3 regions of the Agrobacterium larrymoorei genome follow, and region 2 is predicted to be linked to each of the others. Evidence: predicted binding sites of a transcription regulator. Region 2 holds the regulator's gene; each other region holds the start of a gene.
What was found. The regulator LexA, encoded in region 2, represses DNA repair genes until DNA is damaged. The targets are predictions, from matches to a motif close to TGTTCNNNNTGTGTTCNG.
Positions count from the first base shown of each region.

Region 1: a site for LexA is predicted at 1,666-1,683, ahead of CFBP5473_RS12185 (PA0069 family radical SAM protein). Genes of this name have one in related genera too.
Region 3: a site for LexA is predicted at 2,327-2,344, ahead of ruvC (crossover junction endodeoxyribonuclease RuvC). Genes of this name have one in related genera too.

Region 1 is NZ_CP039691.1:2,500,000-2,504,159, forward strand. Features, by position in the region: gene CFBP5473_RS12170 (4-(cytidine 5'-diphospho)-2-C-methyl-D-erythritol kinase) at 1-422, shown strand, start outside; gene moaB (molybdenum cofactor biosynthesis protein B) at 419-958, shown strand; gene CFBP5473_RS12180 (glycosyltransferase family protein) at 959-1,477, opposite strand; gene CFBP5473_RS12185 (PA0069 family radical SAM protein) at 1,744-2,901, shown strand; gene CFBP5473_RS12190 (ribonuclease HII) at 3,273-3,932, shown strand.
Region 2 is NZ_CP039691.1:1,779,743-1,783,902, forward strand. Features, by position in the region: gene eno (phosphopyruvate hydratase) at 1-907, opposite strand, end outside; gene kdsA (3-deoxy-8-phosphooctulonate synthase) at 1,127-1,975, opposite strand; gene lexA (transcriptional repressor LexA) at 2,229-2,954, shown strand; gene CFBP5473_RS08500 (GFA family protein) at 3,406-3,804, opposite strand; gene CFBP5473_RS08505 (glutathione S-transferase family protein) at 4,031-4,160, shown strand, end outside.
Region 3 is NZ_CP039691.1:757,909-762,068, forward strand. Features, by position in the region: gene CFBP5473_RS03480 (YebC/PmpR family DNA-binding transcriptional regulator) at 1-182, shown strand, start outside; gene CFBP5473_RS03485 (DUF3592 domain-containing protein) at 337-1,038, shown strand; gene CFBP5473_RS03490 (LLM class flavin-dependent oxidoreductase) at 1,159-2,160, opposite strand; gene ruvC (crossover junction endodeoxyribonuclease RuvC) at 2,386-2,898, shown strand; gene ruvA (Holliday junction branch migration protein RuvA) at 2,926-3,543, shown strand; gene CFBP5473_RS03505 (AbrB/MazE/SpoVT family DNA-binding domain-containing protein) at 3,598-3,876, shown strand; gene CFBP5473_RS03510 (PIN domain-containing protein) at 3,873-4,160, shown strand, end outside.

The sequences.
Region 1 (4,160 bases), 720 kb from region 2:
CGCCGTTGATTGCGCGTGGCATTGGTGAGGAGCTTACCCTCCTGCCGAATTTTCCGCGGCTTTCGCTCGTACTGGTCAATCCACTACAGGGCGTGTCCACGCCCGCCATTTTCCGGCTGCTGGAAAGCAAGAACAACGCTCCCCTTCCCGCTTTGGCGGATGATGATTGGTTATCGATGCTCGGTGCGCTGAGAAACGATCTCCAGCCCCCAGCGATGCGCCTTTTGCCCCAGATCCAGGACGTTCTTTCTCTGCTCAAGGCAAATGGTGCCGAGTTCGTGCGTATGTCCGGCTCCGGCGCAACATGTTTCGGCCTGTTTCCATCATGGGAGCAAGCGCAGGCAGCAGCCGCTCGACTTCGGGAACAACAGCCGGAATGGTATGTTCAGGAAACGACAACGATAGCGAGGCAAGGATCATGAGCGAAGGCAGACAATTTATCCCGGTCGGCATTGCCGTTCTCACTGTTTCGGACACGCGCAGCCTTGCCGACGATAAATCCGGCGCGACGCTGGTCGCCCGGATCGAAGAGGCGGGCCATCGCCTCGTGGACCGTGCCATCGTGCCGGATGACCGCGATGCGATCCGCGACAAGGTGCATGGCTGGACCCTTTCCGATGAAATCGATGTGGTCATCACCACGGGTGGCACCGGCTTCACGGGTCGCGACGTTACGCCCGAGGCTCTGGAACCCCTGTTCGAAAAGCGCATGGATGGCTTCTCGGAAGTCTTCCACCGCATCTCCTATGACAAGATCGGAACCTCTACGATCCAGTCCCGCGCAACGGCGGGCCTTGCCAATTCGACTTTCATCTTCGTCCTGCCCGGCTCCCCCGGCGCCTGCAAGGATGCCTGGGATGGCATTCTGAAAGGCCAGCTGGATTACCGGCATATGCCTTGCAATTTCGTGGAAATCATGCCGCGTCTGGATGAGCACCTGCGCCGCAACAAAGGCTAATCAGCGAGCAGCCTTCAGCACAGAGGCCGGAATAAGCTCCGCCCCGAGCCTGCGTGGCTTCTGCGACTTCGGAAAATCATCGAGCGCAAGGCCGGAATTCGCAAGATTGAGCGCATCCTGCTTGCGCAATAGCAGCCCATATTCGAGCGCAGGTCCGCGGTGAAAAAGACGCGTGAGCAGCGACGGCCTGTAATGCCGCGAAGGCGCAAATTGCGCCGGGCTCCTGTTCAGCGCCACATATTCCAGAATTTCTTCGATCCAACCGCCCTGCGGGCGGCTGCCGGGTTCGACCAGCAAAAGCCAGTCGCCGCGTGCCGATTCGATGATCTCGCTCACATTCCAGCTTTCATGAAAACGGCAACCCGCCGCCTCCGCTACACGGGCCGAACCATCCTGCGATGCATGGTCGAGAATGATGACATCGCTGACCAAACCTTCCACCGCGCCCGAGACCAGCGCAGACAGCGTGTGCGCGAGTTCCGATTCGTGATTTCGGCTTTCCATGATGACTGTCAGCATATCTTGTCAGCTTGTCGTTCGTCCCAACCGTGAAGAGATAGGCGTTCGGCACCTGCAACATCTCATCGATAAAATTCCTACATCATTGATCGCAAAAGCCAAATCGATTTTCCCGATTGCCCGTGCATAGAGTTAAGAAGTTGGCTTTGCGGGCCGCAATTTGATCGACACGCGAATGACATTCATTTTGTTCTTGTAATGTTCTCGTTTTCACGGTAGGAATTTCTTCATCCAACTCGCTGGCATCTGCCGGTCAGGAGCATCAGATGAGACAACATGTTCTTACAGGGCAGGCTGCCTATCAGCCGAGCCATAAGCCGGATATTGCCAACGCACTGGCCGATGCCTCTGGCCTGCGGATCGAGATCGACCGCCGTCGTGGCCGGGGTGCTGGCATCAATCCGGGTGGGCGCTTCGAGACGTTGCAGCATGAAGCCTTTGAAGATGGCTGGGATATTATCGAGGAATTGCCGGAGTTCAAGACGGATGTGCAGGTGGAAAAGCCTCGCACCATCATCACTCGCAACGAATCGCCCGACATTCCTTTCGATCGCTCCATAAATCCCTATCGCGGCTGCGAACATGGCTGCATCTATTGCTTCGCCCGGCCTACCCACAGCTATATGGGGCTTTCGGCGGGCCTTGATTTCGAGGCCAAGCTGTTTGCCAAGCCTGACGCGGCCAAGCTGCTGGAGCGTGAACTGGCAAAGCCCGGTTACAAGGCACGCGTCATCGCCATCGGTACCAATACCGACCCCTATCAGCCCATCGAGAAGGAATGGCGGATCATGCGCCAGATTCTCGAAGTGCTGGCCAAGGCGGAGCATCCTGTCGCCATCGTTACCAAGTCGGCCCTGATCACGCGTGATATCGATATTCTTGCGCCTATGGCGAAGAAGGGGCTGGTCAAGGTTGGCATATCGGTGACGACGCTGGATCGGAAGCTCGCCCGCAGCATGGAGCCGCGCGCATCCACGCCATCCAAACGGCTGGACGCGATCAAACAATTGACGGAAGCGGGCATTCCTGTTGCCGTCATGATGGCGCCCGTCATCCCGGCGCTGAACGACCATGAGATCGAACGCGTACTGGATGCCGGGAAGGCTGCGGGTGCGACGGAAGCATCCTATGTGCTGCTGCGGTTGCCGCTTGAAGTGAGCCCGCTGTTTCGGGACTGGCTGCTGCGCAATTACCCGGACCGCTATCGCCACGTCATGTCGCTCGTGCGTTCCATGCGGGATGGCAAGGATTACGATGCTGAATTCGGCAAGCGCATGAAGGGCGCAGGCCCCTACGCATGGCAGATCGGTCGTCGCTTCGAAATGGCAACGAAACGGCTCGGTCTCATCCGCCGCGGCATCCAGTTGCGGGACGATCTCTTCGTTGCGCCCGGCGGTGCTGGCGTTCAGCTTTCGCTGCTTTAGGCATGGTGTGCAAACTGTGCAGCGGCTTTGCTTAGAATGCGCAAAACCGGAACTTGAAGCATTCATATGAGCGCGAGACCTGTGTTGCGCTTTAGATGAATATCTTGCGTGGGGATGCTGCTCGCACCGTCCGCTCATAGAACGGTAACGCCGCCGTTTTTGTATTGAAAGAATGTCCGGTGCGCTTCCCTGACGCACCGGCGTTGCCCCCGGTACCGCCGCCTCGCGTGCGATCGTCGTTTCCCCGCCGCCTATGGGAAAATGACCATGGCTCTGGTCAGCCATAGATGACAACCACGCCCCTATGGGTTGTCGTCATCGCCGCAACCGGGGGCTTGCGGGAGATCGGGTGTCTGTGCGAGTTTCGCCGCATGAAACGACGTACAGCATCCGATTCTCCTTCCCTGTTCGACCTTGCTCCGGCAGCACCGGATTTCAGCATGGAGCTTGAGGCACGCAAGCGCGGGCTCTGGCCCGTTGCAGGAACGGATGAAGCGGGGCGCGGCCCCTTGGCCGGTCCCGTCGTCGCAGCTGCTGTTATTCTCGACCCCGACAATATTCCGCCGGGGCTGGATGATTCCAAAAAGCTGACGAAGGCGAAGCGGGAGGCGCTGTTCGATCTCATCATCGGGAGCTCCTTCGTTTCCGTCGCCTCCTCCGGGCCGGTCCTCATCGACCGCATGAATATTCTGCGCGCCAGTCTCGATGCCATGCGCCGCGCTGTTCTGGGGCTTGAAGTCCCACCTGCCCTTGTTCTTGCCGATGGCCGCGACCAGCCACCCGGAATTTCCTGCGAAGCGAAAGCCGTCATCAAGGGAGACGCCCGCTCCGTCTCCATCGCAGCCGCCTCCATCATCGCAAAGGTCACGCGAGACCGCATGATGGAACGCGCCGGAACAATCCACACCGCCTATGGCTTCGAGCTCCACGCCGGATACGGAACCCCTGTCCACCTCCGCGCCATCGAAGCCCACGGTGCCTGCTCACTGCACCGCATGAGCTTTCGCCCACTCAGGCAGGATGTTGCGTAAAGGGCCATTTCGCTATCGTCCCGCACTTGCTCCATTGCTGTCCGGTTTAAGCTGAGTTGGGAGTTTGAGGCGAAAACAGCTCCCCCACTCGTCACCCCGGCCTTGAGCCGGGGGCCAGCAGACGCGCGTCTGCGCGTCAAAAAACCTTTCAGACCAAAGACTTGGTCTGGCTGGATCCCGGATCAAGTCCAGGATGACAGTGGTGGGGAGTGCCGTTGCTGCATTCCC
Region 2 (4,160 bases):
CGATCTTGTCCGTCAGGTACTTCCAACCTTCCCAATCGTCTTCGGCCATGCCGTCTTCGATGGAGATGATCGGGTACTTGCCCGCGAGTTCAGCAAGGTAATCGGCCATTGCTTCCGGCTCCAGCGTGCGGCCTTCGCCTTCCATCTCGTACTTGCCGTTCTTGAAGAACTCGGTGGATGCGCAGTCGAGAGCGAGTGCAATATCTTCACCCGGCTTGTAGCCAGCCTTTTCGATTGACCGCATCACGAAATCGAGTGCGTCCGGCGCGCTCTTCAGGCCAGGCGCGAAGCCGCCTTCGTCACCAACATTGGTGTTGTGGCCCTGTGCTGCCAGTTCCTTTTTCAGAACGTGGAAAATTTCCGCACCGATACGCACGGCGTCACGGATGCTTTCCGCGCCAACCGGCATGATCATGAATTCCTGGAAGTCGATCGGGTTATCGGCATGCGCGCCGCCATTGATGATGTTCATCATCGGAACGGGCAGCAGATGCGCGTTCGGGCCGCCGACGTAGCGGTAAAGCGGCAGGCCTGTCGTTTCGGCAGCAGCCTTGGCAACAGCGAGCGAAACGCCGAGAATGGCGTTCGCGCCGAGGCGAGACTTGTTCGGCGTACCATCGAGCGCGATCAGCGTCTGGTCGATATGGATTTGGCTTTCGGCATCGAAACCGCCGAGCGCATCGAAGATTTCCGTGTTGACGGCTTCAACGGCCTTTTCAACGCCCTTACCGAGATAGCGCTTGCCGCCATCGCGCAGCTCGACTGCCTCGTGGGCACCGGTGGAAGCGCCCGATGGAACGGCGGCGCGGCCGAAGGAACCGTCTTCGAGGTACACGTCCACTTCAACGGTGGGGTTGCCGCGGCTGTCGAGGATTTCGCGTGCGATGATATCGGTAATGGCTGTCATGGTCTCTCCCTTGGGACTGGAACAGATGGTTTCAGTCGCTTGTCTTAGAGCGCATCGGCAAGGCTGTGAAGCCGTTTTCAGCGAAGATGCGCAGTAGAACGATACTTAACGACGACTCGGATGTAATTGCCTTTTCGCTGTAGACGAAGCGTAAGAAATTACAATGACGACGCCCCATGCGAGGCGTCCGCCACCTTATAAAAATCGATTAGGACGAAATCAGGCCGCCTTGGAAATCGCATCGAAGGCCAAAAGTTTTTCCAGAAGCTTCGGCATGTCCTTAAGGTGAACCATGTTCGGGCCATCGGAAGGCGCATTGTCGGGATCTTCATGCGTCTCGACGAACAGCCCCGCGATGCCAACTGCAACAGCGGCGCGCGAAAGCGTTTCAACGAACTCACGCTGCCCGCCTGTGGAACCACCCTGCCCACCCGGCTGCTGAACGGAATGCGTTGCATCGAACACCACAGGTGCGCCGAGCGATGCCATGATCGGAAGCGAACGCATGTCGGAAACCAGTGTGTTATAGCCGAAGGAAGCGCCGCGTTCGCATAACAGCACATTCGGGTTGCCGCTTTCATTCAGCTTGGCCAGCACATTCTTCATGTCCCAGGGCGCAAGAAACTGGCCCTTCTTGACGTTGATTACGCGACCAGTCTTGGCGGCAGCAACAAGAAGGTCCGTCTGGCGGCTGAGGAACGCGGGAATCTGGAGAATATCGACCGTCTGCGCAACGACGGCGCACTGTTCTTCGGTGTGGATATCCGTCAAAACAGGAAAGCCGAATTCCTTTTTCAGATCGGCAAAAATCTCCATGGCGTTATCGAGACCGATGCCGCGCTTGCCGGACAGGGATGTCCTGTTGGCCTTATCGAACGAGGACTTGTACACAAGGCCGACGCCGAGCTTCGCGCAAAGCTCTTTCAACGTTCCCGCAATCATGAAGGCATGATCCCGGCTCTCCATCTGGCAAGGCCCGGCAATCAGCGAAAAGCGCTCGGTATTGCAAAACGATACGGCGCCCGCACCTTCACCGGCCACCACTTTAAGATTGTTCTTCGCAGTCATCGTCTTCCTCACAATTCCAGAGTAGCGCCCGTTTTTAAGAGCATCCGGCGAGGCCGGTTCGTTGTGCGCACGCCATATCAGCAAGGGCCTTCGGTGTCATCAGCCAATGCGCCTGGTTGCTTTTCACGAAGAAAATTTCACAACCTGAGACTTAGCGAAATTTTAAGGGATTGCAGAACACATATGGAACATATAGTGTTCGTTCTGTATTTGTTTCGCGAATCTTCGCCACACAGTCCAAGGGTGTTTCTTCATGCTCACGCGCAAACAGCAGGAACTGCTTCTCTTCATTCATGAGCGAATGAAGGAATCCGGCGTGCCTCCATCTTTCGATGAGATGAAGGATGCACTCGACCTGGCTTCAAAATCCGGCATCCACCGGCTGATCACTGCTTTGGAAGAACGCGGTTTCATCCGCCGGCTTCCCAATCGCGCCAGAGCGCTGGAAGTCATCAAGCTGCCGGAGGCTTATACGCCTCCTTCGCAGAAACCCCAGCGCGGCTTTTCGCCAAGCGTTATCGAAGGCAGTCTCGGCAAGCCGAAAGCGCCAGAGCCAGCGCCTGCGCCCAAACCCGCAAATGATGCGCTTTCCGGTGCCGTAACAGTTCCCGTCATGGGCCGGATTGCCGCAGGTGTGCCGATTTCCGCAATTCAGAACAATACGCATGACGTTGCCGTACCGATGGACATGCTAGGCAGCGGCGAGCATTACGCCCTCGAGGTCAAGGGTGACTCGATGATCGAGGCAGGGATTTTCGACGGCGACACCGTCATTATCCGCAATGGCAGCACCGCAAGCCCCGGTGATATTATCGTTGCGCTCGTGGATGACGAAGAAGCAACCCTCAAGCGCTTCCGCCGCAAAGGCGCGTCGATCGCTCTCGAGGCGGCCAACCCGGCTTACGAAACCAGAATTTTCGGACCTGACCGGGTGAAGATTCAGGGCAAGCTGGTTGGTCTCATCCGGCGCTATCATTGAGTTGAGGCGCGACAGGCTTGTGCTTGGAACATCTAACTGAAGGTGCGTAGTTGCTTCTTCAGTAAGCCCTATATTCCGGCGACGCTGTGAGATATTTCCGGGCGTGGTGGTTGTGCGTTCTTCACGGCGCTGGAAAGACCGGACACATTGGTTACAGATGTTCGGAGATTCCTGAGAGTGCGTTTTAGCTTTCGAGGGCGATCTGCGACATACTTGGCACCAAAGAATTCGCCGTTGAGATTGGCGCAGTGTTGATGGAACGAATGGTAAGAGGGTCGCTTCCAGAGCGCTTGGTACCAGCCAAATATTGTCCTCGAAGCTCATCTGCTTGTTAGCGAGTCGAGAAGGGGTGCAGAAAGTTTTGGTGAAGCGCCGAGCATGATTGATAAAATCAGCCCGAGCGACGTATCGTTAGTTAAGTGCATCGCGCCCCGCTGGGACGCGCCTTCTTTCAGCGCCCCTGCTCTTCCCGGCTTTCTGCTTCACGATTCCGGTCATATTGCTTCATCATCGGAAAATCCGGCAACCACGCCTCGCGACGGATTGTCCATAACTCATATGTCGGTTCGAACTGATTGGTGGAATCGAAAGAGCCAATATTGAGTTCGATTTCATCATCGCTTTTGCCGAAAACGGGAGAGCCGCAATTCTGGCAAAAGAAGCGTCCGTTATAGCTGCCAGTTTCGCCTTCGATCCGTACCGCGTCTTCCGGAAAAATCGCCGATGCGTGAAAGAGTGCGCCGTGATGTTTGCGGCAATCCATGCAATGGCAGATTCCAACACGATATGGTTCGCCCGATACGGAGAATTTTACTTTGCCGCAGAAGCAGCCTCCGGTTCTGGTTTCCATGCGTGGTCCTCCTTGTTCGGTTACACAGCCAAACCAAACAATTTTCAGGCAAAGAGGTTCGATAATTAATTTAGCCTGACCAGGCCTATGGGTCTTGCTGACAAGAAAACTCAATCATCAAATAGTTTGAAGACACTCATCGCTAAAGACGCCTGTATTGCCTGTCGCTGGTGCGTTACGAAGCTCAAGACATGCTATCTGTAATCGATACTAGAGGGGTCCCGCGATGTACGATCTTTATATAGCCAACAAGAACTATTCGTCATGGTCGCTTCGGCCCTGGGCGCTGATGCAGACCTTGAATATTCCATTCAACGAAAAGCTGGCTCCCTTCAACGATCCCGACCCTAAGAACG
Region 3 (4,160 bases), 1.0 Mb from region 2:
TTCTTGGCGAAGCGGACAGCGTCAAGTCCATCTGGAAGCCGCAGAACACGGTTCCGGTAGATGAAGAAAAGGCTCAGTCGCTGATGAAGCTGATCGACAACCTTGAAGACGATGACGACGTGCAGAACGTGTATTCGAACTTCGAAGTGTCGGAAGAGGTTCTGGCGAAGCTTTCTGCCTGACCGTGTAGATATAAGTTTCCAGGGCCTCGCGCAGTAGTGCGCGGGGCCTTTCTTTTTAAAGGTGCCCGTAAAAAATCTATCTGTGGTTGATTTTTTTATGTCCCTCGCTAGAACTCCTTCTGAGGTTCCGCGAAGAACGCCTTTAGAAAGGTCTATGGATATGAAGATCATCAAATTGATAGGCTGGGGCTTTGCCGTATTTGGCCTGGTGTTTGTGGTTGTGGGTGCGGGTATCTACTATTCCGATAGCCAGTTCGCAGCTCGCGCTTTGAAAGCGAAGGGCGTGGTTACAGACATGGTGCGGCCGGAGCGCAATTCCACCAGTTACTCAGCCATTGTTCGCTTCACGGATGCGCAAGGCCAGCAGCAGGAGATGGCAGATAAGATGAGCTCGAATCCGCCGCGCTTTTCGCGCGGAGATGAGGTCGATGTTCTCTATGATCCGCAATCTCCGTCCAATGCGATGATCGATGATGCTTTCGGACGTTATTTTCTGCCGGGCATGTTCTCGGGCCTCGGTGCCGTCATCGCCACTATAGGTGTGGCGATCCTTATCGTGCCAACCATCAGGAAACGCGGTCGTGCCCGTCTGCTTCGTTTCGGACGACCGGTCGAAGCGGAATTTCTTGAGGTCTTTCGCGACCAAAAAATCACGGTCAACGGGACGAACCCGTTTCGTGTGGCGGCGCAGGCCAAGGACCCCACGACGGGACAGTTGCGTCGCTACGAGAGCCATACGATCTGGGTGGACCCAAGCGCACAACTAGAGGGCCGTAAAGTCAAGGTCATGGTGGACCCGGCGAAGCCAAGTCGTTACGCCATGGACCTGTCAGATGTGGTTCCGGAACAGGTTTGATAGCACGTGTGCGGTGAGTACAAGCTATCTTGCGGCAGTGACATGCCCGCAGGATAGTCACTCGTGCGGGCTGAACGTCCATCGATAGAATATTGATTTCCTGCTTGGAATCGGTCGCCTCTATGCGGCCTGTTTCAAACCACCCCGAACCTCTGCAAATACCTCCACCGAACGCAGGCGCTTTTCGATGTCGTGGACAGGCATGGAGACGATCAGTTCGTCCGCGCCCGTATCCGACAGGAACTGCTTCAGCTGACGGTCGATGGTTTCGTGTGAGCCGACGGCGGCGTAGCGCAGGGTGTGCTCGACGGTGATGCGCTCCATGTCGTTCCAGTAGCCGTCCATGCTTTCCACCGGGCGGGGGAATGGTGTGCGCACATTCTTGCGCAGGTTTACAAATTGCTGCTGGGCGGAGGTGAAGAGGTGCTGGGCTTCCTCATCCGTATCTGCGCCTACGCCCATGACGCCGACCATGACATAGGGTTCATCCAGTGTTGCCGATGGCTGGAAGCGGGCGCGGTAGATCTCGATGGCTTCCATCAGCATATCCGGCGCAAAATGCGAGGCGAAGGAATAGGGCAGGCCAAGTGCCGCAGCTAGGTGCGCGCTGTAGACGCTGGAGCCGAGTAGCCAGATCGGCACGTTGGAATTGACGCCGGGAACGGAGAGGATCGCCTGATCCGGTTCCGGTGCGCCGAGATAGCGTTGCAGTTCCATGATGTCGTGCGGGAAATTTTCCGCGCCGGCATCGAGGTTTCGGCGAAGCGCGCGCGCCGTGCGCATATCCGTGCCCGGTGCGCGACCGAGGCCAAGATCGACGCGGCCCGGCAAGAGGGCAGCGAGCGTGCCGAACTGTTCGGCGATGACCAGCGGCGAGTGGTTGGGCAGCATGACGCCGCCGGAGCCGACGCGGATGCGCGAGGTTGCAGCACCAACATGGGCGATCACGATGGAGGTTGCGGCACTGGCTATGCCCGGCATGCCGTGATGTTCGGCAAGCCAGATGCGTTTATAGCCTTGCTCTTCGGCCTTGATTGCCATGCGTCTGGAGTTTTCGAGGGCATGACCGGCGGTCTCTCCATCGCCAATGGGGGAGAGATCGAGAATGGAAAAGGGGATCATCCGGCACTCCTGTCGGTATTCGTTACTTGATTGTAATGTAGGGTGCAGTGCGAAATATGCGATAGCAATCGCGTCGAATTGATTGATGCATCAAAAAAATTGGAGTTAGGGCGAGACGCTGTATTTAGGCTGCGCGAAGACGGTTTTCCTCTATCAAATACACGGATGTTGTCGTTTTGTTCACTTATCGCTGGCAGGTTTTCGCCCAGCAGGATAGGGTGACGCATGCAGAACGCGATTCGAATTATTGGCATTGATCCGGGCCTTAGACGGACCGGTTGGGGGATTATCGAGACATTGGGCAACAGCCTGCGTTTCGTGGCATCCGGCACGGTCACGTCCGATGGCGACATGGATTTGGCTTCGCGCCTGTGCCAGCTGCATGACGGGTTGGCAGAGATCGTGCATGCCTATCAGCCGGATGAGGCAGCGGTCGAGCAGACCTTCGTCAATAAGGATGCGGTTGCGACGCTGAAGCTGGGACAGGCGCGTGGCATTGCCATGCTGGTGCCTGCGCGCGCCGGGCTGCATGTTTCCGAATATGCACCGAATGCGGTGAAGAAGGCGGTGATTGGCGTGGGGCATGGCGAAAAGCAGCAAATCCACATGATGCTGAAAATTCTGATGCCGAAGGCTGAATTCAAGGGCAATGATGCCGCCGATGCGCTCGCCATCGCCATCTGCCACGCTCATAATCGTGGTGGGGGCCGGATGCGCCGCGTTCTGGCCGCAAGTTAATTTTTCAAACTCACCACGGACCGGACCATGATCGGCAAACTCAAAGGCACCATCGAAGAAATCGGCGATGACTATGTTCTCGTGGATGTGCACGGCGTCTGTTACGTGGCGCATTGTTCCGCACGCACGCTTTCGCGCCTCGGCTCGGCGGGCGAGGCGGTGGTGCTGTTCATCGAGACCTATGTGCGCGAAGACCAACTGAAACTCTTCGGCTTCATGAGCGCGCTGGAGCGGGAATGGTTCAACCTGCTTCAAAGCGTGCAGGGCGTTGGCTCTAAGGTGGCGCTGGCGGTGCTTTCCACGCTTTCGCCTTCCGAACTCGCCAACGCCATTGCGCTTCAGGACAAGGTTGTCGTTTCCCGCGCGCCGGGTGTTGGGCCGAAGGTGGCGGTGCGTATCGTGACCGAGTTGCGCAATAAGGCACCGGCCTTTGCCGGAGAGGCGACGGCGTCCATCGGCCTGAAGCAGGAAATCGGGGAAGGAGCAGCCCCGGCACCCGTTGCCGATGCCGTTTCTGCACTGACCAACCTCGGCTATTCGCGCGATCAGGCGGCGAATGCCGTTGCCGCTGCGCTGAAGAATGGCGGTGAGGGGGGAGATAGTGCCAAGCTCATCCGGCTTGGGTTGAAGGAGCTTTCGCGGTAGCACAGTCCATGTTATTTTCCTTACGATTTTGAAAAAGTAAGAAAGCTTAGCGTTATGGGTTTTCAGACAACCATCACGTCGAAAGGACAGATGACTGTTCCGAAAAACGTTAGAGACGAGTTGGAGATCAAACCGGGCGATAAGTGTTACGTCTGGGTACGTCATCGTGAAATGATTGTGGTGCCGCGCAACAAGTCGGTCAGTGATCTCGCGGGCATTCTCGGTAAACCGCCAAATGGCCGTAAATTGGCTATCGAAGAGATCGATTCTCTCGTCGGCGATGCCGTGTCTGAAGAATATTCAAAGCTTTCGCGCAGCGAGATCAATGAATGAAGCGCCGCTTTGGCCTTGATACGAACGTGCTGTTGAGGGTCGCAATCGATGACGATCCAGCCCAGCGCGATCGCGTCGAGCGTCTTCTCGAGACATTTGGCGAACACGATGTCATGATTGTGAGCTTGCCGGTTATTCTTGAGACTGCCTGGGTGTTGGACCGTTTCTACGGCTATCCCAAGAATGCCGTCCTCGATTTTATTCAGGCCATTCTGGAACGGCGCGAAGTCGAGGTGCCGGATTATGAAGTCGTGGGCAACGCAATTGATATTTGCCGGGATTCC